DNA from 3 places in the Bradyrhizobium sp. WYCCWR 12699 genome. Region 1 is predicted to be linked to each of the others. Evidence: predicted binding sites of a transcription regulator. Region 1 holds the regulator's gene; each other region holds the start of a gene.
What was found. Region 1 encodes LexA, which represses DNA repair genes until DNA is damaged. Its sites were predicted from a motif close to TGTTCNNNNTGTGTTCNG; they were not measured.

Region 1 (9,724 bases):
TCATCGGACGGCACATCCGCCCGGCCGGCGTCGACTTCCGTGAGGGTGACGTCCTCCTCCGCAAGGGGACGCGTCTGACCGAACGTGACCTCGCGCTCGCTGCCGGAATGAACTACCCGCAGCTCGCCGTCTGCCGCCGTCCCAAGGTCGCGATCCTCGCCACCGGTGACGAACTGGTGATGCCGGGCTCAGCGCCAAGGCACGGCCAGATCGTCTATTCCAACGGCTACGCCCTGCACGCGCTCGCCCGCAGCGAGGGCGCCGACACCGTCGACCTCGGCGTCGCCGCCGACACGCTGGAGGCCACCACATCAGGCATCCGCCGCGCTCGCGAGAGCGGTGCCGATATCCTGATCACGACCGGCGGCGCGTCGGTCGGCGACCACGACCTGGTCCAGCAGGCACTCAGGGACGAAGGCATCGCGATGGCGTTCTGGAAGATCGCCATGCGGCCGGGCAAGCCGATGATGCACGGGCGGCTCGGCGCCATGCGCGTGATCGGCCTGCCCGGCAATCCCGTGTCGTCCTATGTGTGCGCCTTCCTGTTCATGGTGCCGCTGATTCGCGCCTTGTCAGGCCGCTCGGTGATTCATCATCGTCGCGAACGTGCCGTGCTCGCCTGCGATCTCGGTGCCAACGACCAGCGCGAGGATTACTTGCGCGCGCGCCTCGAGCTGCGCGACGACGGCACGCTGGTCGCGCTTCCCGTCAGCCATCAGGATTCCTCTCTGCTTGCGAATCTTGCTGCGGCACAGGTACTTCTCGTGCGCCCACCGTTCGCGCCGAAGGCCAAGGCCGGCAGCCCCTGCGAGGTGCTGCGGCTCCCCGTCTGAGTGCACGGCCACACGCATTCCGCGAACCGCGCTTCGTTCACGGTAAATTAAGCAGTTGCGGAACATGTATCGAACATATAGTGTCCGTTCATGATTTGTTTCGAGGATGTAGCTGCTTATCGCTGAACTCATCGTCTCGGAATCGAACGACATCAACCGGGGGACTTTGGTCGAGATGTTAACGCGCAAACAATACGAGCTTCTGCGGTTCATCAGCGAGCGTTTGAAGGAAAGCGGCGTGCCGCCCTCCTTCGACGAGATGAAGGATGCGCTCGACCTGCGCTCGAAGTCGGGCATCCACCGCCTGATCACCGCGCTCGAGGAGCGCGGCTTCATCCGCCGGCTGCCCAACCGCGCCCGCGCCATCGAAGTGATCAAGCTGCCGGAGCTCCAGGCTGCCGCCGGCGCCCGGCGCGGCTTCACGCCGAGCGTCATCGAGGGCAATCTCGGCAAGATCCGCGCGAGCTCCAGCCCGCCCGTGGACGAGGGCGAGCGGCCCGTTGCGGTGCCCGTGATGGGCCGGATCGCGGCCGGCACGCCGATCGAGGCGTTGCAGACCCGCAGCCACACCATCAGCGTGCCGCCCGACATGCTCGGCTCGGGCGAGCATTACGCTCTCGAGGTGCGCGGTGATTCCATGGTCGAGGCCGGTATCCTGGACGGCGACATGGCGCTGATCCAGCGCAACGAGAGCGCCGACACCGGCGACATCGTGGTGGCGCTGATCGACGACGAGGAGGCTACGCTCAAGCGCTTCCGCCGCCGCGGCGCGTCGATCGCGCTCGAGCCTGCCAATGCCGCCTATGAGGTGCGTATCCTGCCGCCGAACCGGGTGAAGATTCAGGGCAAGCTAATTGGGCTTTACCGGAAGTACTGAGTCCGGAAGGACTCAGTCCGAAAGTAGTTTTGGCGCCTGCGTGCCGCCTTCGATCGGCGTCGCCGATCTGAGATTGGAGCGGATGAATGTCCGCTCCGGCTGGATGATCATTCTGGTTCTGCACAGATTATCCGGCCCCTCCTCCACGGCCATCTTCGGCGGACCGCAGCGACATCGCGTCTGGGCGTTTCGGGTTCGGAAGACCAGATCGTTTGGGTGCAGCGGTAGCGGCATCGGGGCACGGGGCCGTTGCCGCGCCATCGCATTGCCATGTCCGCAACACCCAATTGCGCAGCGCCGCGATCGCGCCGGCAATGCGAAGTGTCGCTTTTGCAGTCGCTGACAGGCGCCCGGCGTAATGCACCTCAGCCAGCTTTGTTCCTGGCGAATTCGGGAAAGTTAAAGTGATCGCGGGGTGCGGATCCCAGCCGCAGATTTGCCTACAACCAAGCACAGCGTTGGTGTTTAAACTCTGACAGAGGCCTGTGCCTCCAAGAGAGGCGCGGGTCGCTATCTTCACATGAGGAGCACCCGATGTGTGACTATAGCCTGCATGCCGTCGCGACGCGCCCCGCAGAAGTCGGCGAGACGATCGTCACGACAACCTTCCGCGGCACCTCGACGCGCGGCTTCGCATCCGAAGCCGACCTCTCCGTTGCGGTCTGCCTGCTGCCGGGAACGGAGCTCGCCTTCGCAGACAACGTCCGTTACGACAACCGCTGGATCTGGACACGCACCGTCAACTCCCGCGTCGGCAAGTTCGGCAAGGTCGATCCGCACATTCCCGATCGCCATCACGACGCGATCGAATTCCCTGATGGCAAATACGTGCTGGTGACTCAGCTCGTCGAAGGCCAGCGCGCAACCGTGCTGCAATTGCCCGTGACCCAACCGGTCGGCGAGCGCGAGCACAAGCCTGGGATCATCGCCGATAGCCGTTCGCCCGTCACACCGCTGCCGCTGGGCTGACAGAGGCTCAGTCCTCTGCTTGAAGATCGGCCTCCGACGGGGTCGCATCCTTTGCGCGCGGAGCCGCCGCCCGCGGCATGAGGGCTCCTTCGAAATCTCCCTCGCCGGCGGCCGCCGGCGACCAGGGACGGTTCGTGCCCCTCGCCCTCACCGCCTGAACTGCAAATCCGTCGCCACGCCGTGTCAACGCCAGCGCGCCCTGGCGAACGAGCCGCTGCCGATCCACCACCATCGCCGCGCAATCGGGCGATGCGGGCCGTGACGTCACGACCAGTGCGGCACGGCTGCAATCGTCCGCGAGCGCGTCGATGCGCGAGGCGAACGCGACCAGGCGCCCGTCGGCAAGCGGCGTGACGCAGCCGGCCTCGTCGCACGACACCCCCTCGGCCAGCGCGCTGCTGCCGGCATCGCGCGGATCGGCGTCGGCCGCCAGCCACTCCTTCAGCATGAAATTGTCCTTGCCCGTCCTGATCAGGTGCAGGCGCCCGTCCCCGCCCCGCACCGCGACGCTCGCGCCGTCCCCGGCGATCAGGATATCGGGCTGCCGCGCCGACAGGCCCCACGCGATGGACGCCAGCAGCGCCACGGCACCGCACCAGCGCAAGGGCGTGCGCAACAGGCCCATCACGATGATGCCGAGGCTCGCGGCGATCAGCGGCGCGATCCCGAACGCCGGGATGCGGCCGACCGCGCCCGGCAAGGCCGCCACCCAGCGCGAGACCGCGACCATCCAGTCGATGCCGAGGCCCATCAGCCACCAGAAGACGCGATCGAGCCCGAAGGGCGCGGCCAGCAATCCCAACAGCCCCGCCGGCATCACCAGTGCCGAGACCACCGGCATCGCACCGAGATTGGCGAGCACGCCATAGGGCGTGACACGATGGAAGTGGAAGGCGGCATAGGGCGTGGTCGCAAGCCCCGCGATCAGCGAGGCCAGGAACAGCATCGCGATCTCGCGGCCGCCCCACAGCGCGACGCGCGCGGTGGCCGAATGATCGGGCGAGGCCAGCAGGTTCGGCATGCCGATCTGCACCAGCGCCACCAGCCCGAGCGTTGCCGCAAACGACATCTGGAAGCTCGGATGCACCAGCGCCTCCGGCGCGACCGCAAGCACGATCAGCGCCGCCACCGCCAGCGTGCGGAAGGTGATGGCGCGGCGATCGACCATCACCGCGATCAGCACCACCGCCGTCATGAAGAACGACCGTTGGGTTGCGACCTCGGCGCCCGAGAGCAGCAGATAGAACGCAGCCGCGACGAATGCTGCAGCCGCCGACCATTTCTTGATGGCGAAGCCGGCCGCCAGGCCCGGGATCAACGCCAGCAGCGCGCGCACCGCGAAGAAGACGACGCCGGCGACCACCGCCATGTGATAGCCGGAGATCGAGAGAACGTGTCCAAGCCCGGAGATGAACATCGCATCGTTGACAGGGGCGGAAATCGCATCGCGCCGCCCGGTGAGCAGTGCAGTTGCAATCGCGCGGTTGTCGCCCTCGAGCGTTGCGCGGATGCGGGCGTCGATCGCATCGCGCAGGCCCTGCATGAAGGCGGCATAGCGCAGCCGCAGGCCGCCGGCATCAGGCGGGATTGCAGCCGTAATTGCGCCCATCACGAAGCCGGAGGCGCCGATGCCCTGGAAGAACATGTCGCGTGAAAAGTCGTAGCTGCCGGGGCGGACCGGCGTGAGCGGCGGCATCAGCCGCGCCTTCAATTGAACGAAGCTGCCGACCTCGGGCGCGGTGCCCTTGCGCACGGAGAGGCGGACGCGGTCGAGCTTGACGTCGCTGCGCTGCGCCTCCATCGCGGTGACACGCAGCACGAAGCGATCGGTGCGCTCGCGGATGTCGCGCGTCTCGACGAAGCCCGACAGCGACACCGAATAGAGTGGTTTTGCGAGTACGGTGTGGGCAATGCGCGCGGTCTTCCAGGTCGCCACGGCAAAGCCCGCCGCGACCGCTGCGATCATGATCGCCGGCGCGAACAGCCGGCTCCGCCGCAACAGGGCCGCGCCGAGCAGCAGCGCGATCGCCGTCGCGGCGACAATCCACAGCACCGGCTCATGATCGGCGGCAAAATAGAGCGCGATGCCGCCGCCGAAGGCGACCGGCACCCATGGCAGCAGGCGCCCGGGGCCGGCCTCGGCCCGAGCCCATCCGCGGATTGTTTCGACGATCGCGGGCCAAATGCCGAAGCCCGCCGGAACGAAGCCGCCGGCGGGCGCAACGCGGCCGACCGGCCACGTCCCGGCAATACCTTGGGACCGTACTGGCCGGCCCGGCTCCGCCATCTTCCCTGCACCCTACGCGACGCGATTGCCGCCAAGGCTACCGGAACGTGCGGTCGGGCGAATAGCGGTACAGATCGGGAACGCGAGAGGACGTCTCTACTTTTCCTCTTCCATGGTCACGGCCACCGATGCCTTGGCCGACAGCCGCACCTTGTTGCCTTCGACATCGGCAACGAGGCCCTTGTCGATGAAATGATGATGGCCCTTGTGGCTGCCCTCACCGCTGTCCTTCTTGGTCAGCTTGATGCGGTTGCCTTCGACCTTGTCGACCGTGCCGATGTGAACGCCGTCGGCGCCGATGACTTCCATATGCTCTGCGATGTTCTGCATGGTGAGTTCCTTGTTGAACCCACCCAACGCACAGAAACGACGTTCGTTCTGGCCCTCGGGAATGACGATGCCGTGTACGATGGCCGTCAGATCAGCGGCGCCTGCGACGAGGCGTGGTGATTGACGATCTTCCAGTCGCCGTCCTCGCGGATGATGACCCAGCTCATCTTGACGACGAGATCATCCCGCTCGCCGGCGAGGTCGAACGAGATTGTCGCGGCCATGTTGATCAGATCGGGGCCGGCTTGCGCTGCGTTCACATCGGAGAACACGGCGCTTGGCCTCCGCCAGCGCGGCAGGCCGTTGAAATAGTCGGCGACGCCGGCCCTGCCCCGATAGAGTTTCGGGTTGGAGCCGAAGAAGAACGCGTTTCTCGAATACAGCGACGAGAGCGCGGCCGCATCGAGGCTGGCGAAGCCGGCGCACCATTTCGCGATGATGGCGGAAACGATGGCGTCGGCTTCACTGCTCATGCCTCAATCCTCATCCTTTCGCGACTTCCTTCGCGAACGTGTCGCGCAGCCCGATGGTGCGCGAGAATACCGGCTTTCCGGGCGTCGAGTCCTTGTCGCGGACGAAATAGCCCTGGCGCTCGAACTGCATCGGCTCGGTCGCATTGCTCTCTGCCACCGATGCCTCGATCCGCGCGTCGGGCAGGATCTCCAGCGAGTTCGGATTGAGATCGGCCGCGAAGTTCGAAGCGTCCGGGCTCGGATTGGCGAACAGCTGGTTGTAGATGCGGATTTCAGCCGGCACCGACGTTGCCGCGGGCAGCCAGTGCATCGTCGCCTTGACCTTGCGGCCGTCGGGCGCGTTGCCGCCCTTGGTCGCGGGGTCGTAGGTGCAGCGCAGCTCCACCACCTCGCCCTTGTCGTTCTTGATCACGCCGGTGCACTTGACGAAATAGGCGTAGCGCAGCCGCACCTCGTTGCCCGGCGACAGGCGGAAGAACTTCTTCGGCGGGTTCTCCATGAAGTCGTCCTGCTCGATATAGAGCTCGCGGCCGAACGTGATTTTCCGCGTGCCCGCGCTGGGATCATCGGGGTGATTGATCGCCTCGAGCTGCTCGGTCTGCCCTTCCGGATAGTTCTCGATCACCACTTTCAGTGGCCGCAGCACGCCCATGCGCCGCTGCGACGTGCGGTTCAGCTCCTCGCGGATGCAGAACTCCAGCATGCCGACATCGACGACGCTGTTGGCCTTGGCAACGCCGATGCGCTTGACGAATTCGCGAAGCGCGGCCGGCGGCACGCCGCGGCGGCGCATCCCCGCCATGGTCGGCATGCGCGGATCGTCCCAGCCCGCGACATGGCCGTCGCGGACGAGCTGGGTCAGCACGCGCTTGGACAGCAGCGTGTAGGTCAGGTTCAGCCGCGCGAACTCGTACTGGTGCGGCTTCGACGGCACCGGCAGCTTCTCGATGAACCAGTCGTAGAGCGGACGGTGGTCCTCGAACTCCAGCGTGCAGATCGAGTGCGTGATGCCTTCGATGGCGTCAGACTGACCGTGCGCGTAATCGTAGCTCGGATAGATGTGCCACTTGGTGCCGGTGCGTGGATGGTGCGCGTGCAGGATGCGGTACAGCACGGGATCGCGCAGATTGATGTTGCCCGCGGCCATGTCGATCTTGGCCCGCAGCACGCGCGCGCCGTTCGGGAATTCGCCCGCCTTCATGCGGCGGAACAGGTCGAGGTTCTCGTCCACGCTGCGGTCGCGGAACGGCGAGTTCTTGCCTGGCTCGGTCAGCGTGCCGCGAGAGACGCGGATCTCCTCCTGGGTCTGGTCGTCGACATAAGCGAGCCCGTCGCGAATCAGCTGCTCGGCCCATTCGTACAGGCGGTCGAAATAGTCCGAGGCGAAGAACAGGTTCTTGCCCCAGTCGAAGCCGAGCCAGCGCACGTCGGCCTGGATGGAATCGATATATTCCTGCTCTTCCTTGACCGGATTGGTGTCGTCGAAACGCAGATGGCAGCGGCCCGGAAACTCCTGGGCGATGCCGAAGTTGAGTGCGATCGACTTGGCGTGGCCGATATGCAGGTAGCCGTTCGGCTCCGGCGGGAACCGGGTCACGATCTCGCTGTACTTACCCTGATCGAGGTCGGCCTGGATGATGTCACGAATGAAATCGCGCCCAACCTCAGCTGCCACCGGTTCTGTCATTACGATAATCCTGTCGGGAAATCAGCGGTCCTTCTGCCAAATTCGGGAGGCTGAGCCAAGAGCTTAAGCACAGCCGCGAGCAAGGCCCGGCAGGTCCGTCGTCGGGCTTTAGTTATGTCCCGGTCCTGCTATATACCACCGCCTCCAATGCATAGGCCCTGCCAAGAATGACCGATTCCGTCGTCACCCGCTTCGCCCCCTCGCCGACCGGCTTCCTCCATATCGGCGGCGCCCGCACGGCACTGTTCAATTGGCTCTACGCGAAGAAGCACGGCGGCAAGATGCTGCTGCGGATCGAGGACACCGACCGGGAGCGCTCCACCGAGGCTGCGATCGGCGCCATCCTCGATGGTCTCAAATGGCTAGAGCTCGGCTGGGATGGCGACGTCATCTACCAGTTCAGCCGCGCCGCGCGTCACCGCGAGGTCGCCGAGCAGCTGCTCGCCGACGGCAAGGCCTATCGCTGTTACGCCACCGCGGAGGAGCTCGCCGCCATGCGCGAGAAGGCGCGCGCCGAGGGGCGCACCCGCCTCTATGACGGCATGTGGCGCGACCGCGATCCCGCGACCGCCCCGAGCGACGTGAAGCCGACCATCCGCCTGCGTGCGCCGCAGACCGGCGAGACCGTGATCGAGGATCAGGTTCAGGGCCGCGTCGTCTGGCAGAACGAGAACCTCGACGACCTCGTCCTGCTGCGCGGCGATGGCAACCCGACCTACATGCTCGCGGTGGTGGTCGACGACCACGACATGGGCGTCACCCATGTGATCCGCGGCGACGACCATCTGATCAACGCCGCCCGCCAGAAGCAGATCTACGATGCGATGGGCTGGACGCTGCCGAACATGTCCCACATCCCCCTGATCCATGGTCCGGACGGCTCAAAACTCTCGAAGCGCCACGGCGCGCTGGGGGTCGATGCCTACCGCGCCATGGGATACCTCCCGGCGGCGCTGCGCAATTACCTCGTCCGGCTCGGCTGGAGCCATGGCGACCAGGAGATATTCTCGACCGAGGAGATGATCGCCGCTTTCGATCTCGGCAGCGTCGGCCGCGCCGCCGCGCGCTTCGATTTCGCCAAGCTGGAAAACCTCAACGGCCACTACATCCGCCACGCCGACGATCAATCGCTCGTGAAGATGTTCGAGGACGTGCTCCACCATCTCGTGCCCAGCCGCAACGAGCTTAAGGCCAAGTTAAACGACACCACGCGCGCGCAGCTCGTGAAGGCCATGCCGGCCCTGAAGGAGCGCGCCAAGACGCTGATCGAGCTGATCGACGGCGCCTATTTCATCTTCGCCGACCGGCCGCTTGAGCTCGATCCCAAGGCGCAGGCGCTGCTGACGCCGGAGAACCGCAAGCTGATCGGCCAGCTTCATTCCGCGCTGGAGAAAGTCGAGACGTGGAGCGGCGCCAGCACCGAAGCCGCGTTGCGCGCGTTTGCCGAGGAAAATAGTCTCAAGCTCGGCGCGGTCGCCCAGCCCTTGCGGGCGGCGCTGACCGGACGGACGACGTCGCCTGGTATATTTGAGGTTTTGGACGTCCTGGGACGGCAGGAAAGCCTCGCCCGGCTTAAGGACCAGTCTACGACGTAAGTCGACCATGCGTGCGGCGATCTTGCAGCGCACATAGCAATAATATACCCATCTCCCCCGTACCTTCTGGAACATCCGGCGTGCCCCCATGATCGTCTTAGGGGCCCCCGGCTCCGGCCCGTTTCACCATACATCGGGGACCTCTGATGGACGCAAAACCAAGCCCAAAGACCGCTACGCTGACGGTCGGAAACAAGAACTACGATCTCCCGATCCACAGCGGCAGCGTCGGGCCTGATGTCATCGATATCGGCAAGCTCTACGGCCAGTCGGGCCTGTTCACCTACGATCCCGGCTTCACCTCGACCGCAAGCTGCCAGTCCAAGATCACCTATATCGACGGCGACGCTGGCGTGCTGGAATACCGCGGCTACCCCATCGAACAGCTCGCCGAGAACGGTGACTTCCTCGAGACCTGCTATCTCCTGCTGTACGGGAACCTGCCGACCGCCGCGCAGAAGAAGGATTTCGACGACCGCGTGACCCGTCACACGATGGTTCACGAGCAGATGGCCCGCTTCTTCCAAGGCTTCCGCCGCGACGCCCATCCGATGGCCGTGATGGTGGCTTCCGTCGGCGCGCTCGCCGCGTTCTATCACGACTCCACCGACATCAACGATCCGAAGCAGCGCATGATCGCTTCCATGCGCATGATCGCGAAGATCCCGACGCT
Region 2 (9,724 bases), on a different contig from region 1:
ATCGAGCTTGCCCGCTTCGATCTTGGAATAGTCGAGCAATTCCTCGATCAGCGCCATCAAGGCCTCGCCCGAGGTCTTGACCGCTTTGGCATAGGTTGCCTGCTCCGGCGTCAGATTGGTGTCGAGCAGGAGCCCGCCCATGCCGATGATGCCGTTGAGCGGCGTGCGGATCTCGTGCGAGGCCATCGCGAGGAAGCGCGATTTGGCGCGGTTGGCGGCGTCGGCCTGGTCGCGCGCGTCGGACAAGGCGCGCTCGGTTTCGGTGCGGTCGGTGACGTCGCGCCCCACGCTCTGCAATTCGGCGGGCTGGCCGGCATCGAGGCGGACATAACCCTCGCGCCAGGCGATCCAGCGCGCGCCGAGCGGGGTTGCGATCTTCTGGTCGTGAATACGCGTGCCGTTGCTCTCGCGCGCGCTGTCGCCCTGCTCCAGCACGTCGAAATCAAAACGCGTGCCGACCAGCGCGCTGCGCTTTTGTCCCGCGAGCGCGCAATAGGCCTCGTTGGCAAAGGTGATGCGGCCGTCGGTCGCGCGCAGCACGATGAGATCGCCCTGCTGCTCGAACAGGCTGCGGGCGCGTTCTTCCGCTTCCTTCAGCTCCCAATTGCGGTCGATCAGGGTTTCGTTGTGGGCGGCGAGGCTCCGCAGCCGCTTGGCCACGAAGCGCAGGCGCATGCTGAGCGTCGCAAGGCCGAGGCAGGCGATCGCGAACAGCAGGCTCGCGCCGATCGCGAAGGCATGGGGATCGTAGCCGGAGTTTTCCGACCGGCTGCCGGAGACGAAACCATAGGCGCCGCCGAAGGTCGCCGAGAAGATCATGAAGGAGCGGATCGCGAAGGCGATGCGGGGGTGCTGTCGCCTGAAACGGCGCATGCGCACCTTGATCCGGAACGTCCGACCCATCGCCAACCGACCTTTGTCTCAAACCCGCCGCCGCGTGCGACGATGTCGCCTCGACCTTGCGAACAGTTTGAGGCTTTGCTGCTGCCTCCAAACAGGGTTGATGAGGTGTTAACCCCTCAGAGCGAGGCGGCCTGGAGATGGCGATGGCTGCCGCGGGCGCCGACGATCAGCGCCGCCGCCTCGCGCTGCGTGAACGACTTCGAACGCACATAGATGCGGTAGTCCGCCGGCCCTTCGGTGGAGAGATAGATCACCTGGCCGCCATCGACGGGCTGCGCGGCAATCGAGACGAGGCGCGAGGAGGGATTGGCCTGGCAGGAATCCGGCTCGGAACCGAGGCCGTCGTCCACCACGGTGAAGTCCGCCGCGTCGGCATCGTCGGTGACTTGCACCCGGACCGTGGCCCGTTCCGGATCATCGGTGAAGGCGACATGCACGCCGGCGGTCCAGAACAGCGACGTCAGCTCGACCGAGGTGTCGCCGAGGGCGATGCAGGGATGCGAGACCGATCCGATCTCGGCGCGGGCAAACACCGCCGCCGCCAACAGGGGAACAACCGAGGCCAGGATCTTGAAACGCAACATGACACTCTACTCGCCGGGCCCTCGGGGAACTCGAAACCGAAATCAGCGGGCCTTATGGTTTGCAGAGCGTAAAGGAAACTCGTTACCGCCGGGTTGATGCGCGGAATGATCAAGCCAGCTGCCGCACATCCTCCGCGAGTGCGCGATAGGACAGCGCTTCGGCGAGATGCAGCCGGCCGACCTTGTCGGCATGATCGAGGTCGGCCAGCGTGCGCGCCACCCGCAGCACGCGGTGATAGCCGCGCGCCGACAGCCGCATCGTCTCGGCGGCGTCGCGTAGCAGTTTTGCGCCTTGCGCATCCGGCTTGGCGATCTCCTCCAGCACCGAGGCGGGCGCCTCGGCATTGGTGCGGACGTTGGGCAGGCCGGCATCCGCGTAACGCGCGAGCTGGATGTCGCGCGCCGCCGCCACGCGCGCCGCGACCTCGGCTGAGCCTTCCGCCGGCGGCGGCAGGATCAGATCGGCCGCGGTCACGGCCGGCACTTCGATGCGCAGATCGATGCGGTCCATCAGCGGGCCCGAGATGCGCGCCTGGTAGTCGCCGGTGCAGCGGTCGATGCGGCCGCGCTTGCAGGCATAGCCGGGCTCGAACGCGTTGCCGCAGCGGCACGGATTCATCGCCGCGACCAGCATGAAGCGGGCAGGGTAGGTGACGCGGTGATTGGCGCGCGACACCGCGACCTCGCCGTTCTCCAGCGGCTGGCGCAGCGAATCCAGCACGCGCGGATCGAATTCGGGCAGCTCGTCGAGGAACAGCACGCCCTGATGCGCCAGCGAGATCTCGCCGGGCTTGGCGCGTATGCCGCCGCCGGTAAGCGCGGCCATGCTGGCGGAATGATGCGGCGAGCGGAACGGCCGCCGCGCCGTCAGCGCGCCGCCTTCGATCTCGCCGGCAACGGAGGCGATCATCGAGACCTCGAGCAGCTCGCCCGGCGACAGCGGCGGCAGGATCGAGGGCAGGCGCGCGGCCAGCATCGACTTGCCGGCGCCGGGCGCGCCGATCATGAGCAGGTGATGCCCGCCGGCCGCCGCGATCTCCAGCGCCCGCTTGGCGCTTTCCTGACCCTTGATGTCGCGCAGGTCGAGCGTGGACGCAGCAGGCTCGTGCACCTTCGGCAAGGGCCGCGACAGCACCTGCGTGCCTTTGAAATGGTTGGCGATCTGGATCAGCGAGTGGGCTGCGATGATCGGGATGTCCGGGCTCGCCCACGCCGCTTCGGAGCCGCAGGAGGCCGGACAGATCAGCCCTTCCTCGCGCATATTGGCGCCGATCGCGGCGGGCAGAACGCCGGCCACGGGTGCGATCGAGCCGTCGAGGCCGAGCTCGCCGAGCACGGTGAAGCCCGTCAGCGCATCCGGCGGGATCGCCCCGATCGCCGCCATCAGGCCGAGCGCGATCGGAAGGTCGTAATGGCTGCCTTCCTTGGGAAGGTCGGCCGGCGCCAGATTGACGATGATCCGCCGCGCCGGCAACGCCAGCCCCGAGGCGATCAGTGCCGAACGCACCCGCTCGCGCGCCTCCGACACCGCCTTGTCCGGCAGGCCGACGATGGCGAAGGCCGGCAATCCAGGCGCGACCTGGACCTGCACGTCGACCGCGCGGGCCTCGATCCCCTCAAAGGCGACGGTGGAAACCCGCTGAACCATGCTCAAACCAGCCTGCCCCCTCTCGCACAATTAGGGGTAGCAGAGCTTGGCCCTCTCCGCAAGAACAATACAGGAACATTCGAGGAGGGCGAGCAACCCCTAACCGATCGTAAACGCCAAGCCGACACACCGCCTCAAATGCGAGCTTCTCCCCTCAGCACATTCCAACGAATGTCCGTTACTCCTAGGGCCGCGGGATGGGCCGTGGTCTAACGGGTGAACAATTCAAATGCTTGCAAATCGCCGGAGAAGCGAACGTCGGGTGTGCAGCCGGCTCGCCAAGATCCATTTTGGCGCGGGCTCGCTGCCGCGGGACTGCACGATCACGGATATCTCGGATGGCGGCGTGAAGGTCGTGGCGGAGTTTCTGGAAGTGCCGCCGCAATTCACCATCATCTTCGCGCCCGACTATTCCCGGCAGTGCCGCCTGCGCTGGCGCATCGGTTGCGAGTTCGGCGCTGAATTCACCGATTGAGACGCAAGGGCCCTTCGTCCTTAACGGGACTTTAGCGTTAATCGGTAAGCATCTCTGATCAGTTGCCGAGTGATCAGAGTATGTCCAAGCGTTCGTCCCTCGCCTTCCCCCCGGCGAGATTGCTGCTTCCCGCCCTCCTGGTGCTCGGCCTCGGCGGCTGTCAGACCACTGGCATCGAGGATGTCACCGGGGCGCTCGGCGGCAAGCAGGAGTCCGCCGCCAAAGCCGACGCCAGGCCGGAGATGGACGCGCTTCGCGAGCGTTACCGCGCCAAGCCCAGCGATCCCGCCATTGCGCTCGAATACGGCAAGGCGCTGCGCGAGACCGGCCAGCGCGCGCAGGCGGTCGCGGTGCTGGAGCAGGCCGTGCTCGCCCATCCCAGCAACAAGGCGCTGCTCGCCGGCTATGGCCGTGCGCTTGCCGACAGCGGCAATTTTCAGCAGGCCTTCGACGTCCTCAGCCGCGCGCATACGCCTGAAGATCCCGACTGGCGGATATTATCGGCGCAGGGCGCCGCGCTCGATCAGCTCGGCCGCAATGAAGAGGCGCAGCAATATTACGCAAGCGCGCTGAAGATCGTGCCTGATGAGCCGCAGGTTCTGTCCAATCTCGGCCTGTCCTACATGCTGCAGAACAAGTTGCCGCGGGCCGAACAGGTGCTCGGCCGCGCCCATCAGCGCAATCAGAAAGACGTGCGGATCCGTGCCAACCTCGCCCTCGTGCTGGGATTGCAGGGACGCCAGGCCGAGGCCGAAATCCTCGTCAAGGCGGATTTGCCGCCGGATCAGGCGGCGGAAAAGGTCACGGCGCTGCGCCAGCTGCTGGCGAAGAAGCAGCAGCAACGGGCCGAGAAGTAGCCCGGCCTTCTTGCCTACGAGGCCTTGCGATGCGGGGCCGATGGGCGGCCCGACCGGCCCTTCAGCTTCTTCAGCAGCGGCTCGAGCAACGAGCGCTTCGGCTTCCTCACCTCGCCGCGGCCGGCGAGGCGGTTCGCCATGTTCTGAAACAGCTCGGTAGTGCGGTGGTTCTTGGAGACTTCCGCGATCATCTGGCCGTTGTTTGCCGCGGTCGAGAACAGCTTCGAATCGAACGGGATCACCGCGATCGGCTGGCTCTCCATGGTCTTGGCGAAGGCCTTGACGTCGATCTCCGCGCGCTTGTGCATGCCGACCTGGTTGAGGCAGTAGAGCGGCGGCCGGTCGTTCGGTCGCGCCGCTTTCAACACGCTCAGCATGTTCTTGGTGTTGCGCAGGTTCGCAAGATCGGGCTCGGCGACGATGACGATGTCGTCGGCGTTCACCAGCGCGCGCCGCGTCCAGCCGGACCATTGATGGGGGACGTCGAGCACGATGCAGGGTGTGGTCATGCGCAGCGTGTCGAACACGGCGTCGAAGGCTTCGGCGCCGAAATCGTAGACGCGGTCGAGGGTCGCCGGCGCGGCGAGCAGGCTGAGGCGCTCGGTGCATTTGGCGAGCAGGCGCTCCATCAGCGCCGTATCCGGCCGGTCCTGCGATAGCACCGCATTGGCGATGCCCTGTACCGGATCCTGGTTGTAATCGAGGCCCGCGGTGCCAAAGGCGAGATCGAGGTCGATCACGACCGAATCGAGCGACAAATCACGGGCGATGGTCCAGGCCACGTTATGCGCGACGGTGGACGCGCCGACGCCCCCCTTGGCGCCGACCACAGCGATGACACGGCCGGTGATGATGGTCTCGGAGGCCGAGAACAGGCTGCAGATCGAGCGGACGACGTCGAGGGTCTCGACCGGTCCGACCACATAGTCGTTGACGCCGCGGCGCACCAGCTCGCGATAGGGCGCCGTGTCGTTGGGATTGCCGATCACCACCACGCGGGTGCCGGGGTCGCAGACGCCGGCGAGGTCGTCCAATCCCTCGAGAATGTCGCGCGTGCCGTCGGATTCGATCACGATCACGTTCGGCGTCGGCATCGACTCATAGACTTCGATCGCCGCGGCAAGGCCGCCGTCCTTGGCGGTGAGATGCGCCTTGGCAAGCCGGCGGTCCTGACCGGCCGCGGTCACCGCTTTGAGCGTCTGCTCGGTCTCGCAAAAGGCCTGCACCGAGATGCGAGGAACCGGCGCGATGTGTTCCTCGGGATGTAGCGAATCGTCCGCTTCTTCGTCGTGGATGCCCGTCATTTGCCTGTGTCGCTCAGCTTTGCCTTGTCGGCGTCGGGATTGGGAGTCGAGATCGCAGTGCCCTTGCGATAGCGCTCGAACGCGATGTCGCGCCGCGCGGTATAGGCTGGCGTCTCGGATCGTGGCTGCTCGAGATCGGCGGGGTTGTCGATCATTGCCGCGAGGTTGCGCTGGCTGGCGCAGCCGAGATTGAAAAAGGGCCGGTTCTCGTTGTAGCCGGGGTCGAGGATGTTGGGCCCGACGTCTTCCGGCCACAGCCCGCAGGGGCCGGCCACCGCGGCCATCCTGGAATAGCTCAGGCGAATCGTGGGCAGCAGCCCGGGATCTTCAGGGCGATAAGGATGCTGCACGATGGCACGCGACGGCACGCCGCCGGATGCGAGCACAGAGCGGATCTCCTGATAGGTCGCGGCCGCCGCGCGCGAATTCGCGCTGTCGACGGGAACGTCGACGACGACGGAGCCGGTGCCTTCCCGCACCCAGTCCCGCGCAACGCCCGCGACATCCGAATGCTGCGCAGCAGAGAGGCCGCCCCGCGCCTTGCCGACGAAGATCACGATCGACTTCTTGCCCTCCTGCACCGCGATCGGGTGACGCTGGCGGTAATCGGTCGGGACCGTCTGGGTGACGATGTCGCCGGTGGTGTTGCAGGCACCGAGCATGACGGACAGGCCCGTCAGTGCCAGCGCGATCCCAAAGCCGCGACGTCGATCGGCTGATGTTGTCGTCATCGCCTGGTCCCCTCTTGCCCCGTTCCTTGCCCCGATCCCCAGACCGTTCGTCTCAGTCGATGATGAACCCGAAATCTCCGGGCGTGCCGGCGACCGGATCGACAGGGCCCGCGACGCCGTAGAGGCGATTGACCCGGCCGAGCAGCGCCCTTTGTGCGTCCGAGGCAGGCGCAAAGCCGTCGTCGGGCCGTGACAATTCCTTCTGGGCGACGGCGCGCACCACATAGGGCGTCACGATCACCATCAGCTCGGTCTCGTTGTTGACGAAGTCCTGGCTGCGGAACAGCGCGCCGATGATCGGTACCTGGTCGACGCCAGGCAGTCCGTTGATTGCCTGCTTGGTCTGCTGCTGGATCAGGCCGGCCATCGCCATCGAGCCGCCCGAGGGAATTTCCAGGGTGGTTTCGGCGCGGCGGGTCTGGATCGAGGGAATGGTGATCGAATTGCTCGAGGTCGAGGACACCGCCTGGGTCAAGGTGATCGAGTTGGTGTTCGACAGCTCCGAGACCTCGGTCATCACGCGCAGGCTGATACGGCCTTCGCTGAGCACGACCGGGGTGAAGTTCAGCGAGATGCCGAACTTCTTGTAGGTGACCTGGGTGGTGCAGACGTGAGTGACCGGATCGCAGGCATAGCCTCCGGGAATCGGGAATTCGCCGCCGGCAACGAAAGTGGCGGATTCGCCCGAGATCGCCGTCAGGCTCGGTTCGGCCAGCGTGCGCATGACACCGGCACTTTCCATCGCGCGCATGGTGGCGCTGACGGTGGCGATGCCCTTGGCGAGCCCGGCGACGCCGAGCCCGTTGCTGCCGACGATCGGGCCGCCCGAGACCGAGAACGGGTTGGAATTGTTGAAGTTCACCACCGCGGTGCCGGCGTTCAGGCTGGCGCTGAGATCGACGCCGAGCTGCTTGACGATGTCGCGGCGCACTTCGCCGACGACGACCTTGAGCATCACCTGGTCGCGGCCGCGCACGACGATGTTGTTGACGACCTTGTCCGATCCGCCGACCAGCTTTGCGGCGACGTCGCCGGCCTGCTGCGCCTCGACCGGGCTCGACACCGAACCGGTCAGCATCACGCTGTCGCCGACACCTTCGATCTGCACGCCCGGCAGCGACTGGCGCAGGGCCGCGCGCATGCCGTTGAGATCGCGCTTCACCGCGATGTCGTAGGAGGCGACCTGCTGGCCGTCGGCGGCGAAGAACACGACGTTGGTCTGGCCGACCTGACCGCCGATGATATAGGCGCGCTGAGCCGAGCGGATGACCGCGTTGGCGATCTTGGGATCGGCCACCAGCACGTCCTTGACCTCGCGGGGCAGGTCGATGACGACGGATTTGCCGATACCGAGCGAGAGAAAACGCGTCCGCGCCGACGCCATCGTCGCGACCGGCGACACGCCGAGATCCGGCGCCTGCATCGGTGCCTGGTCGCCGACCGGCGCGTCCGCTGCCCTGACGCAGTCGGAGGCTGCGAGCAGCCCCAGCATCAGCATCGCCCCAGTCCAGAACGAGCGTGCGCGCTTCCCCCGAATGCGCGCGCCCGTCCGATTGTCCCCGTACTTCATTATGTCCCCATCACTTCTGTGACGTCAGTTGCCGCGTCTGCACGCCGTAGCGGATGACGTTGACGCCTCCGGAGCGCTTGGCTCCCTGGTCCTCGACCGTGACTTCCGTCGCGTTGGCATCGACGATGCTCCGCAGCGCAAGCTGCAGCGTGCCGCCCTGGCGCGCGGCCGACAGCGTGGCGACCTGGTCGGGCTTGAGCTCGAGCGTGACGGTCTTGCCGACCACGGCGTTCTGACCGTCCTTCTCCTTCGGCGCCTGGTCGATCGCGAGCACGCGGATATTGGTCAGGATGACCTCGGATAGGATGAGGTCGTTGCCGCCGGTCGGGCCGTTGGTATCGGGATTCTTCAGGCGGCGGGTCAGCACGATGTCGACGCGGTCGTTCGGCAGGATGAAGCCGCCGGCGCCGGTTTCGGCTGAAATCTCGGTTGAAACGGCGCGCATGCCGGAGGGCAGGATCGCGGCCATGAAGCCGGAGCCTTCGGCCTTGACCAGCTTCTGCTCGCGGATCGGCTCGCCCTGCATCAGCGGGACGCGCGCGATCGAGCCGGCGATCTGGCTCGCGGCCTCGGGCCTGCTGTCACGGCGGATGAAGGCGCTGCTCGCGGTCGCCGCCGGCCAGGTCTGCCATTGCAGATCGTCGGGCTTGAGCGCCTGGCCGAGCTGGATGTCGTTCTTGGCGATGAGGACTTCGACCGTCGGCAGTTTCTCGGCGACGGCCACAACGGGCGCTGGGGCATTCTGATAGCCGCTCGCCAGATAGGCAGCGACGCCGCCTGCAGCCAACGCGATGACGAGAACGACAATGCGTGCGGTGTTCATACGCTTTACTCATACGCGGGGCACTCGAACCGCACCTGGCGGGCCCCCCCGTGTCGATGAGTAGGGAGTAAAAGTATAAGGGGTCTTGCGAGGCCGAACGCGCCCGCCGGTCACGCCGGGGTCTTTCGGCAGATGGTGAACGTCCCGTTAGCCGGTCGGCCGGCGGCCCCGTAGATTCACGTAAGCGCGCTCGTGCGTTCGCACGAGCCCGAGCGCGTCATGGTGAACGGGTGGTTAGTGAGGGGACGGCGTGGAGAGAGAGTGCGGGCTCTCCAGTAAGAATCACTTCTTCCGCTTCTCTTCGATCACGTCCCAGATCTTCGCCGCGACATCCGGGCCGCCGAGCCGTGCAATCGCGCGGATACCCGTCGGCGAAGTCACGTTGATCTCGGTGAGGTTGCCATTGATGACGTCGATGCCGACGAACAACAGGCCGCGCTCGCGCAAGGCCGGGCCGACCGTGGCGCAGATCTCGCGTTCGCGCGGGGTGAGCTCGGTCTCCTGCGCCGCGCCGCCGCGCACCATGTTGGAGCGGAGGTCATCGGCGGCCGGCACGCGGTTCACCGCGCCCGCGAATTCACCATTGACCAGGATGATGCGCTTGTCGCCGTGCTTCACCTCGGGGATGAACTGCTGGATCACCCACGGCTCCCTGAACGTCACCGAGAACATGTCGAACAGCGAGCCGAAATTCATGTCCTGCGGCATCACGCGGAACACCGCCGCGCCGCCATGGCCGTGCAGCGGCTTCATCACGACGGCACCATGCTTGTCGCGAAACGCGTTGATCTCATCTAAGTCGCGCGAGATCAGCGTCGGCGGCATCAGC
Region 3 (9,724 bases), on a different contig from region 1:
GCCGACATGGATGTAGTCGAGGCCCACGCGGTGCAGGGTCTGGAAGGTTTCGCGCACGCGCGGCACCGCCTTGAAGAATTCGGCGGCTTCTTCGACGGTCATGTCGAGCACGTCGGCGATGCTCTTGCCCTTGAACAGGACTTCGAGCGTCTCGCGATTGTAGCGCTTGCCTTTGCAGACGTCGCAGGTGACGTAGACGTCGGGCAAAAAGTGCATCTCGATCTTGATGACGCCGTCGCCCTGGCAGGCCTCGCAGCGGCCGCCCTTGACGTTGAAGGAGAAGCGGCCGGGCTCGTAGCCGCGCGCCTTGGACTCGGGCAGGCCGGCAAACCATTCGCGGATCGGCGTGAAGGCGCCGGTATAGGTCGCGGGGTTCGAGCGCGGCGTGCGGCCGATCGGCGACTGGTCGATGTCGATGATCTTGTCGATGTGCTCGAGGCCCTCGATGCGATCGTGCGGGGCGGCGCCCTCGCTGGCATTGTTCAGCTTGCGGGCGATGGCGCGGTACAGCGTGTCGATCAACAGCGTCGACTTGCCGCCGCCGGAGACGCCGGTGACGCAGGTGAACAGGCCGAGCGGGATTTCGGCGGTGACGTTCTTGAGGTTATTGCCGCGCGCGTTGACCACCTTGATGGTGCGGCGATGGTTCGGCGGGCGCCGCTCCGGCACCTCGACCTCGAGCTCGCCGGTCAGGTACTTGCCGGTCAGCGATTTCGGGTTGCGCATGATCTCGGCGGGCGTGCCCTCGGCGACAATGTGGCCGCCATGCATGCCGGCGCCGGGGCCGATGTCGAGCACGTAGTCGGCGAGGCGAATGGCGTCCTCGTCATGCTCGACCACGACCACGGTGTTGCCGAGGTCGCGCAGCCGCTTGAGGGTGTCGAGCAGGCGAGCGTTGTCGCGCTGGTGCAAGCCGATCGAGGGCTCGTCCAGCACATAGAGCACGCCGGTCAGGCCCGAGCCGATCTGCGAGGCCAAGCGGATGCGCTGGCTCTCGCCGCCGGACAGCGTGCCGGAGGAGCGGGACAAAGTGAGGTAGTTGAGGCCGACGTCGAGCAGGAAGGTGAGGCGCTCGCGGATCTCCTTCAGGATGCGGCCGGCGATCTCGTTCTGCTGCGCGTTGAGCGCGTCGGGCACGGTCTCGAACCATTCGCCGGCCTTCTTGACCGACAGCTCCGAGATCTCGCCGATATGCTTGGCTCCGATCTTGACGCAGAGCGCCTCGGGCTTGAGCCGGAAACCCTTGCATCCCTCGCAGGGCACGTCGTGGAAGTATTTCGCCAGCTCCTCGCGCGCCCACTCGCTTTCGGTTTCGCGGTAGCGGCGGTTGATGTTGGTGATGACGCCCTCGAACGGCTTCTTGGTGTCGTAGGAGCGCACCCCGTCCTCATAGGAGAACTTGATCTCGTCCTCGCCGGAGCCGTGCAGGATCGCGTTCTGCGTCTTCTTGGGCAGGTCCTTCCATTTGGTGGTCAGCGTGAACTTGTAGTGCTTGCCGAGCGCGGTCAGGGTCTGGATGTAATAGGGCGAGGACGATTTGGCCCATGGCGCGATCGCGCCCTTGCCGATGGCGAGCTCCTTGTCGGGAATGACGAGGTCCTCGTCGACATGCTGCTCGACGCCGAGGCCGCCGCAGGCCGGGCAGGCGCCATAGGGATTGTTGAAGGAGAACAGTCTGGGCTCGACCTCTGGAATCGTGAAGCCGGAGACCGGGCAGGCGAACTTTTCCGAGAAGAGCATGCGCTCGGGCCCACTCTTGTCGTGGATCTTGGCGGTCTTCTTTTTCTCTTCGGTGGGGGCCGCCGTGGGGGCGTCGGCGAACTCGACGACGGCAAGGCCCTCGGCGAGCTTCAGCGCGGTCTCAAAGCTCTCGGCGAGGCGCTGGCCGATGTCGGCGCGCACGACGATGCGGTCGACGACGACGTCGATGTCGTGCGGGAATTTCTTGTCCAGCGTCGGCGCTTCCGCAAGCTCATGGAAGGTGCCGTCGATCTTGACGCGCTGAAAACCCTTCTTGAGCCATTCGGCGAGCTCCTTGCGGTACTCGCCCTTGCGGCCGCGCACGACGGGCGCGAGCAGATAGAGGCGGGTGCCCTCGGGCAGCGCCAGCACGCGGTCGACCATCTGCGAGACGGTCTGGCTCTCGATCGGCAGGCCGGTGGCCGGCGAATAGGGCACGCCGACGCGCGCCCACAGCAGGCGCATATAGTCGTAGATCTCGGTGACGGTGCCGACGGTCGAGCGCGGGTTCTTCGATGTCGTCTTCTGCTCGATCGAGATCGCGGGCGACAGGCCGTCGATCTGGTCGACGTCGGGCTTCTGCATCATCTCCAGGAATTGGCGCGCATAGGCCGAGAGCGATTCGACGTAGCGGCGCTGGCCCTCGGCGTAGATGGTGTCGAAGGCGAGCGAGGATTTGCCGGAGCCGGAGAGGCCGGTGAACACCACCAGCTTGTCGCGGGGAATTTCGGCATCGATGTTCTTGAGGTTGTGCTCGCGCGCGCCACGGATCGTAATTGCGCGCAGGCTGGAGCCCGCGTTCTGTTGTTGGCGCTTCGCCTTGATCACTTCATCCATCCCGCTGGTCCTCAAGGAATCCAAAGACGCGCGATCGCGCCAATGATGAAGGCGCGCTTCGCCCGGAACCGGGATCGGCGCCGATGGGGTTATCAGCGAACGTAGGAAGAACGCGCGCGGATTTCCAGAGGGAGTTGCGAATCGTCAACGGAATGTTGGCGCGCTGGCGGCATCTGGCAGCAGGCGGGCGCGGAACTGTAGAACGCGGCAGGCGAACGAGCGGGCAAACAACGAGCAAGGGCAAACAAAAAGGCCGGCACAAGGCCGGCCTTTCGTAACGCGGGTAGCGTTTAAGTCGAAGCTCAGTACTTGGCGACGACCGGGGCGCCGAAGTGATAGTTCACGCCGACCTGCACGGTGTGGAAGTTGAGCGTGCCGGTGGGCAGGGCGCCCGAGAAGTAGGTCTCGCCGCCGAGGCTGCGATAGAGGTACTCGCCCTTGACGGTCCAGTTCGGAGCGAAGAACGCTTCGACGCCCGCACCGACGGTCCAGCCGGAGTGGAACTTGCTGTCGGAGATGGTCACGCCGAGAGCGCTGGCGCTCAGCTTGTTGTCGATCCAGGCATAGCCACCCGTGCCGTAGAACAGCACGTTGTTGACGGCCCAGCCGATACGGCCGCGAACGGTGCCCATCGCATCCGTCTTCGAGCTCAGGGTCGCCGTGGCAACACCGAAGCCGGGGACGAGGACCGGACCGGTGACCGACGCGCTGACGTCAGCCCACGCAGCATCGGCCTCGAGGCCGAACACGACGTTGCCGGTCTGCCAGTTGTAGCCGGCGGTGCCGCCGACAAAGCCGCCCTTCATCTTCGGGTCGCCCGAAGCGTTTTCCCAAGCGCCGCCACCGACGGCACCGAGATAGAAGCCGGTCCAGTTGTAGACCGAAGCCATCGGAGCGACCGGAGCCTTGGTGTAGGGGCGCGCCGCGAGATCAGCAGCCGAAGCGGGGGCCGCCAGAGCGAACAAACAGGCCGAAGCCAACAAAACCTTTTTCATTTTCAACTAATCCCAGTCCCAGTTTCTGTTGTTGCCTTCCGCGGACGGAAGGGCAGCGGACTCAACGGCCCAACTGATGCCGTGCTTACACCACTGAAGCCGCAAGTTGTGTATCCGAAAAGCCACAGTGGTCGGAAAGGTGATGGTTACTGACTTATTTAACCCCTGAATCCCGCCCTGCCTGAAGAGGAGGGCGCGAGCTAGATCGTTCAATCATCCAAGGATATCAGAGAGATATTCGTTCTTGACGAGTGGCAGGCCGCCCAGGGTCATTCGGGCTGATCATGCCGATGTCGCAATTCCGGCGATGCGCTTAGAACGTGTGAGGCTCCAGGCAGAGCGGCCGGGAGGTTCCCGAGCCGGTGAAAGTTAGAGTGCGCGTGGCGCTCTGTTCGGTGCCCGGCCAGAAAGAACAAATCTGGAACGTGGCGAAGGTCGGTGCTATATGTGGGGATAACCTTGGGGGTGGTGGGCTGAGCGGCGCCCGCAAGCGTATAGGGTCGCCTCAACAGGGCGCAGAGGAACGCGGGCAGCGTGCTCGGCCTTTTGAAATCAGGTGGCATTCGGAGTGGAGAGCGGCGATGGCGGGAAGCGTCAACAAGGTCATTCTGGTTGGAAATCTCGGCAAGGATCCTGAGATCCGCCGCACCCAGGACGGGCGGCCGATTGCGAATTTGAGCATCGCCACCTCGGAGACCTGGCGCGACAAGAATACTGGCGAACGCAAGGAGAAGACCGAGTGGCATCGCGTCGTGATCTTCTCGGAGCCGCTTTGCAAAATCGTCGAACAGTATCTGAAGAAGGGCGCCAAGGTTTACATCGAGGGCGCGCTTCAGACCCGCAAGTACACCGACCAGAGCGGTGTCGAGAAGTATTCGACCGAGGTCGTGCTCCAGGGCTTCAACTCGACGCTGACGATGCTCGACGGCCGCAGCGGCGGCGGTGGAGGCGGTAGCTTCGGCGACGAACCGGGTGGTGATTTCGGCTCGTCAGGACCCGTCAGCAGCGCGCCGCGCCGTCCCGTGGCCGCCGGCGGCGGTGGCCGCAACAGCGACATGGACGACGATATCCCATTCTGAGGACGGTCTGACGATAGGGGGGGGCGCCGGCAGGTTGGGCCGCGCCTGCCACGTCGTGTCAGCAAACCCTACTAATCGACAGAGCGGGCTCGGGATTTCCGGGCCCGCTTCATGTTTGGGTTGAACTCTGACCGCGCCGGGCAACCAGACCGAAGAGGTGCGCGCCACCGCGCGATCATTGAGGTGGCCGAAGTGATTTCGAAGGGCCTGGCCATGCCCATCCGAGACACTCGTTGCAAGGCCGTAAGCTATTGGAAAAATAAGCGGAAAAAGCGCTTCCCTCGAGCCCGCAAGGGTGGCTATCAGGGCCCCGATGCGCTATATGATTCCCAGATAAAACCTCACCGGATTTCCCCTTGGCTGACGACGACGACAAGCCCGGCGACCAGCCGGCGCAACCCTCGGATATTCGCCCCGTCTCCATCTTCGAGGAGATGAAGAAGTCCTATCTCGACTACGCCATGAGCGTGATCGTGGCGCGGGCGCTGCCTGATGCCCGCGACGGCCTGAAGCCGGTGCACCGCCGCATCCTGTTCTCGATGAACGAGCAGGGGCACACGCCCGACAAGAAGTACGTGAAGTCCGCCCGCGTGGTCGGTGACGTCATCGGTAAATATCATCCGCATGGCGACCAGTCGATCTACGACGCCATGGTCCGGATGGCGCAGGACTTCTCCATGCGCGTGCCGCTGATCGACGGCCAGGGCAATTTCGGCTCGGTCGACGGCGATCCCGCGGCCGCCTATCGTTACACCGAAGCGCGCCTGACCAAGGCGGCGCTGGCCCTGCTGGCCGACATCGACAAGGACACCGTCGACTTCCAGCCGAACTACGACAACAACGAGACCGAACCGTCGGTCTTGCCGGCCAAGTTCCCGAACCTCCTCGTCAACGGCGCCGGCGGCATCGCGGTCGGCATGGCGACCAACATCCCGCCGCACAATCTCGGCGAGGTCATCGACGCCTGCATCGCGCTGATCGACAACCCCGCGCTGACCATCGACGAACTCATCAACATCGTGCCGGGACCGGATTTTCCGACCGGCGGCGTCATCCTTGGGCGGCAAGGCATCCGCTCGGCCTATCACCTCGGCCGCGGCTCGATCGTGATGCGTGGCAAGGTCGCGATCGAGACCATCCGCAAGGAGCGCGAGGCGATCATCGTCACCGAGATTCCCTACCAGGTGAACAAGGCGACGATGGTCGAGCGCATCGCCGAACTGGTCAAGGAAAAGAAGATCGAGGGCATCGGCGACCTGCGCGACGAATCCGACCGCGAAGGCTACCGCGTGGTCATCGAGTTGAAGCGCGACGCCGTGCCGGACGTGGTGCTGAACCAGCTGTACAGGTTCACGCCGCTGCAGACCAGCTTCGGCGTCAACATGGTGGCGCTCGACAGCGGCCGTCCGCGGATCATGCATCTGAAGGACCTGCTGGCCATCTTCGTCGACTTCCGCGAGCGGGTCGTCACGCGGCGCACCAAGTACCTGCTGGCCAAGGCGCGTGATCGCGCCCATATCCTCGTTGGTCTCGCGATCGCGGTCGCCAATATCGACGAGATGATCCGCGTGATCCGGACCTCGCCCGACCCGACCACCGCCCGCGACACCCTGATGTCGCGTGACTGGCCGGCCAAGGACGTCGAGGACATGCTGACGCTGATCGACGATCCGCGCCACCGCATCAGCGCGGATGGCACGATCCGGCTGTCGATGGAGCAGGCGAGGGCCATTCTCGACCTGCGCCTTCAGCGCCTGACCGCCCTCGGCCGTGACGAGATCCGCGACGAGCTCGACAAGCTCGCGGGCGAGATCGCCGATTATCTCGACATCCTGCGCTCCCGTGCCCGCGTGCTCGAGATCATCAAGACCGAGCTCGCCGAGGTGAAGGCCGAGTTCGCAACGCCCCGCCGCACCGTCATCATCGAGCAGGAAGGCGAGGTCGAGGACGAGGACCTGATCCAGCGCGAGGATATGGTCGTCACCGTGTCCCACGCCGGCTACGTCAAGCGCGTGCCGCTGTCGGCCTATCGGGCGCAGCGCCGCGGGGGCAAGGGCCGCGCCGGCATGCAGACCCGTGACGAGGATTTCGTCTCGCGCCTGTTCGTGGCCTCCACGCACACGCCGGTGCTGTTCTTCTCCTCGCGCGGCCAGGTCTACAAGGAGAAGGTCTGGCGCCTGCCGATGGCCGCGCCGAACGCCCGCGGCAAGGCGCTGATCAACATCCTGCCGCTGGAGCAGGGCGAGCGCATCACCACTATCATGCCGCTGCCGGAGGACGAGTCCACCTGGGGCAACCTCGACGTGATGTTCGCGACCACAGGCGGCAACGTCCGGCGCAACAAGCTGTCGGACTTCGTCGACGTCCGCCGCTCCGGCATCATCGCGATGAAGCTCGACGACAATGAAGCGATCGTCGACGTGCAGATCTGCACTGAGCGTGACGACGTGCTGCTGACCGCCGCCGGCGGCCAGTGCATCCGCTTCCCCGTCACCGACGTGCGCGTGTTCACCGGGCGCACCTCGATGGGCGTGCGTGGCATCGCGCTCGGCGAGGGCGACAAGGTGATTTCGCTGGCGATCCTGCGCCACGTCGAGACCACCTCGGACGAGCGCTCGGCGTATCTGAAGATGCGCCGCGCGGTCGCCGGCGAATCCGGGGCCGAAGAGGCGCAAGTGGACGCCGAGGCCGAGGAGACATCCGGCAGCTTCCAGCTCGCGCAGGAGCGTTATGCCGAGATGTCGGCGCAGGAGCAGGTTGTGCTCACCGTGTCGGTGAACGGCTATGGCAAGCGGACCTCGTCCTACGAGTACCGCACGACGGGCCGCGGCGGCAAAGGCATCGTCGCCATGAGCGTCAACAACCGCAACGGTAATCTGGTTGCCTCGTTCCCGGTCGAGGATGCAGATCAGATCATGCTGGTCACCGACAAGGGCCAGTTGATCCGCTGCCCGGTCGAAGGCATCCGCGTCGCCGGCCGCTCGACACAAGGCGTGATCGTGTTCGACACCGCCGAGGACGAGCACGTGGTCTCAGTCGAGCACATCACGGAAGAGGCGGAGAGCGGCAACGGGGCGAATGGCGAATAGCGAGTGGCGAATGGGGGGCTTCCCTATTCGCTATTCGCCACCCACCATTTGCGCAGTCAAATCTCCAGCTCCGTGCCGAACTCCACGACCTGCTTGGTCGGCACGCCGAAGAACGCGGCCGAGCGTTCGGCGTTGCGCTGGAGGAAGGCGAACACGCTTTCGCGCCAGACCCACATGCCCGGCACGTCTTCGCGCGGGATGATGGTCTCGCGGCCGACGTAATAGGTGATTTCGGAGAGATCGATGCCGGCCAGCTTGCCCTGGCGGCAGACCAGCTTCAGCCCTTCATAGATCGTCGGATTCTGCATGAAGCCGTAATGCAGAACCACGCGGGTGATGCCGGGGATGATCTCGATCACCTCAGCGCGTTCCTCGTCCGCGATGTGCGGCAATTCCTCGATCAGCACGGTGACCAGCAGCACGCGCTCGTGCAGCACGCGGTTGTGCCTGACGAACTGGGTGAGCGCGAGCGGCACGCCGCGCGGCGCGGAGGCCAGGTACACGGCGGTCCCGGGCAGTCGCGCATGGCATTTGTTGACCGCGGTCTCGATCAGGTCCTCCTCGGGCTGGCGCAGCCGGGCGCGTGCCGCCTCGACCAGCCTCACGCCGGCCCGCCAGGTCAGCATCAGGAAGGCGACGAGGCCGGCGAGCAGCAACGGAAACCAGCCGCCCTCGAACAGCTTGATCGAGTTGGCCGAGAAGAAGATCAGATCGATGACGAAGAAGAAGCCGTTCACGGCAACGACCAGCCAGGGCGAAAAGCCCCACTGGATCGCGACCAGCGCGGCGAGCAGCGTGGTGATCGCCATCAGCAGCGAGACCGCAATGCCATAGGCGCCGGCGAGGGCGTCCGAGGAGCCGAAGCTCAGGACGGCGCCCAGCGTTGCAGCCGCAAGCAGCCAGTTCACCAGCGGCACGTAGATCTGGCCGATCGCATCGCTCGTGGTGTGGCGGATCTGCATGCGCGGCAGGAAGCCGAGCTGGATCGATTGCTGCGTCAGCGAGAACACGCCGGAGATGATCGCTTGCGAGGCGATCACGGTCGCGATCGCGGAGAATGCGACGAGCAGGTAGTGCAGGGCGTCGGGGCAGAGCTGGAAGAACGGGTTCTCGATCATCGTGGGATCGGTGATCAGCAGCGCGGCCTGGCCGAAATAGTTCAGCACCAGGGCGGGCAGGCAGATCGCGAACCAGGCCAGCCGGATCGGCAGGCGACCGAAATGTCCCATGTCGGCATACATGGCCTCGCCGCCGGTCACCGCGAGAAAAGCCGCGCCGAGGATTCCGAACGAGACGTGGAAGTCCTGGTGGATCAGGAAATTGAACGCATAGAACGGGCTGAGCGCCGCCAGCACCGCCGGCGCCTTGACGATGCCGTGGATGCCGAGCGCGGCGAGCACGACGAACCAGGCCAGCATCACCGGCCCGAAGATGCGGCCGATGAAGCCGGTGCCCTGCTTCTGCATCATGAACAGGCCGATCAGGATGACGACGGTCACGGGCACCACGGCGGGCGCGAGCGAGGGGGCATCGACCTTGAGGCCCTCGATGGCGCTGAGCACCGAGATGGCCGGCGTGATAGCGCCATCGCCATACAGCAGGGCGGCTCCGATCAGGCCGACCACCAGGAGATGGGCACGCCAGGTGCCGGGCTGGGCGTGGCGGGCATGCAGCAGCGCCAGAAGCGCGACGATGCCGCCTTCGCCGCGGTTGTCCGCACGCAGGATCAACAGCGCATATTTGAGCGAGATGATCAGCAGCAGCGCCCAGAGGATCAGCGAGGCGACGCCGAGGACAGCGTCGTGACTGAGCGTGCCGCCATGGGCGGCCGCCTTGGCGGCTTCCTTCAGGGCGTAGAGGGGGCTGGTGCCGATATCGCCATAGACGACGCCGAGGGCGCCCATGGTCATGGCGAGCGGCAGCGGGTCAGGATGGTGGCCGGAAGCGACTGCGGGCGTACTGGACAAGGGCGGCCCCCCAATGG

Region 2: the regulator LexA is predicted to act here: its motif matches at 3,196-3,213, upstream of RPS27_RS14285 (YifB family Mg chelatase-like AAA ATPase).
Region 3: the regulator LexA is predicted to act here: its motif matches at 3,981-3,998, upstream of RPS27_RS07250 (single-stranded DNA-binding protein).

Annotation. Positions count from the first base shown of each region.
Region 1 is NZ_JAVTJN010000007.1:23,591-33,314, reverse strand. It holds gene glp (gephyrin-like molybdotransferase Glp) at 1-833, shown strand, start outside; gene lexA (transcriptional repressor LexA) at 1,009-1,710, shown strand; gene RPS27_RS07670 (hypothetical protein) at 2,245-2,679, shown strand; gene RPS27_RS07665 (ComEC/Rec2 family competence protein) at 2,687-4,966, opposite strand; gene RPS27_RS07660 (DUF2171 domain-containing protein) at 5,063-5,296, opposite strand; gene RPS27_RS07655 (nuclear transport factor 2 family protein) at 5,383-5,769, opposite strand; gene RPS27_RS07650 (glutamine--tRNA ligase/YqeY domain fusion protein) at 5,780-7,456, opposite strand; gene gltX (glutamate--tRNA ligase) at 7,624-9,051, shown strand; gene gltA (citrate synthase) at 9,198-9,724, shown strand, end outside.
Region 2 is NZ_JAVTJN010000030.1:744,434-754,157, reverse strand. It holds gene RPS27_RS14295 (PAS domain-containing hybrid sensor histidine kinase/response regulator) at 1-903, opposite strand, end outside; gene RPS27_RS14290 (hypothetical protein) at 1,020-1,487, opposite strand; gene RPS27_RS14285 (YifB family Mg chelatase-like AAA ATPase) at 1,597-3,135, opposite strand; gene RPS27_RS14280 (PilZ domain-containing protein) at 3,365-3,610, shown strand; gene RPS27_RS14275 (tetratricopeptide repeat protein) at 3,691-4,467, shown strand; gene RPS27_RS14270 (CpaE family protein) at 4,482-5,771, opposite strand; gene RPS27_RS14265 (CpaD family pilus assembly protein) at 5,768-6,502, opposite strand; gene RPS27_RS14260 (type II and III secretion system protein family protein) at 6,555-8,072, opposite strand; gene cpaB (Flp pilus assembly protein CpaB) at 8,083-8,895, opposite strand; gene gshB (glutathione synthase) at 9,178-9,724, opposite strand, start outside.
Region 3 is NZ_JAVTJN010000006.1:83,868-93,591, reverse strand. It holds gene uvrA (excinuclease ABC subunit UvrA) at 1-2,577, opposite strand, end outside; gene RPS27_RS07255 (outer membrane protein) at 2,880-3,572, opposite strand; gene RPS27_RS07250 (single-stranded DNA-binding protein) at 4,154-4,651, shown strand; gene gyrA (DNA gyrase subunit A) at 5,008-7,740, shown strand; gene RPS27_RS07240 (potassium transporter Kup) at 7,797-9,650, opposite strand.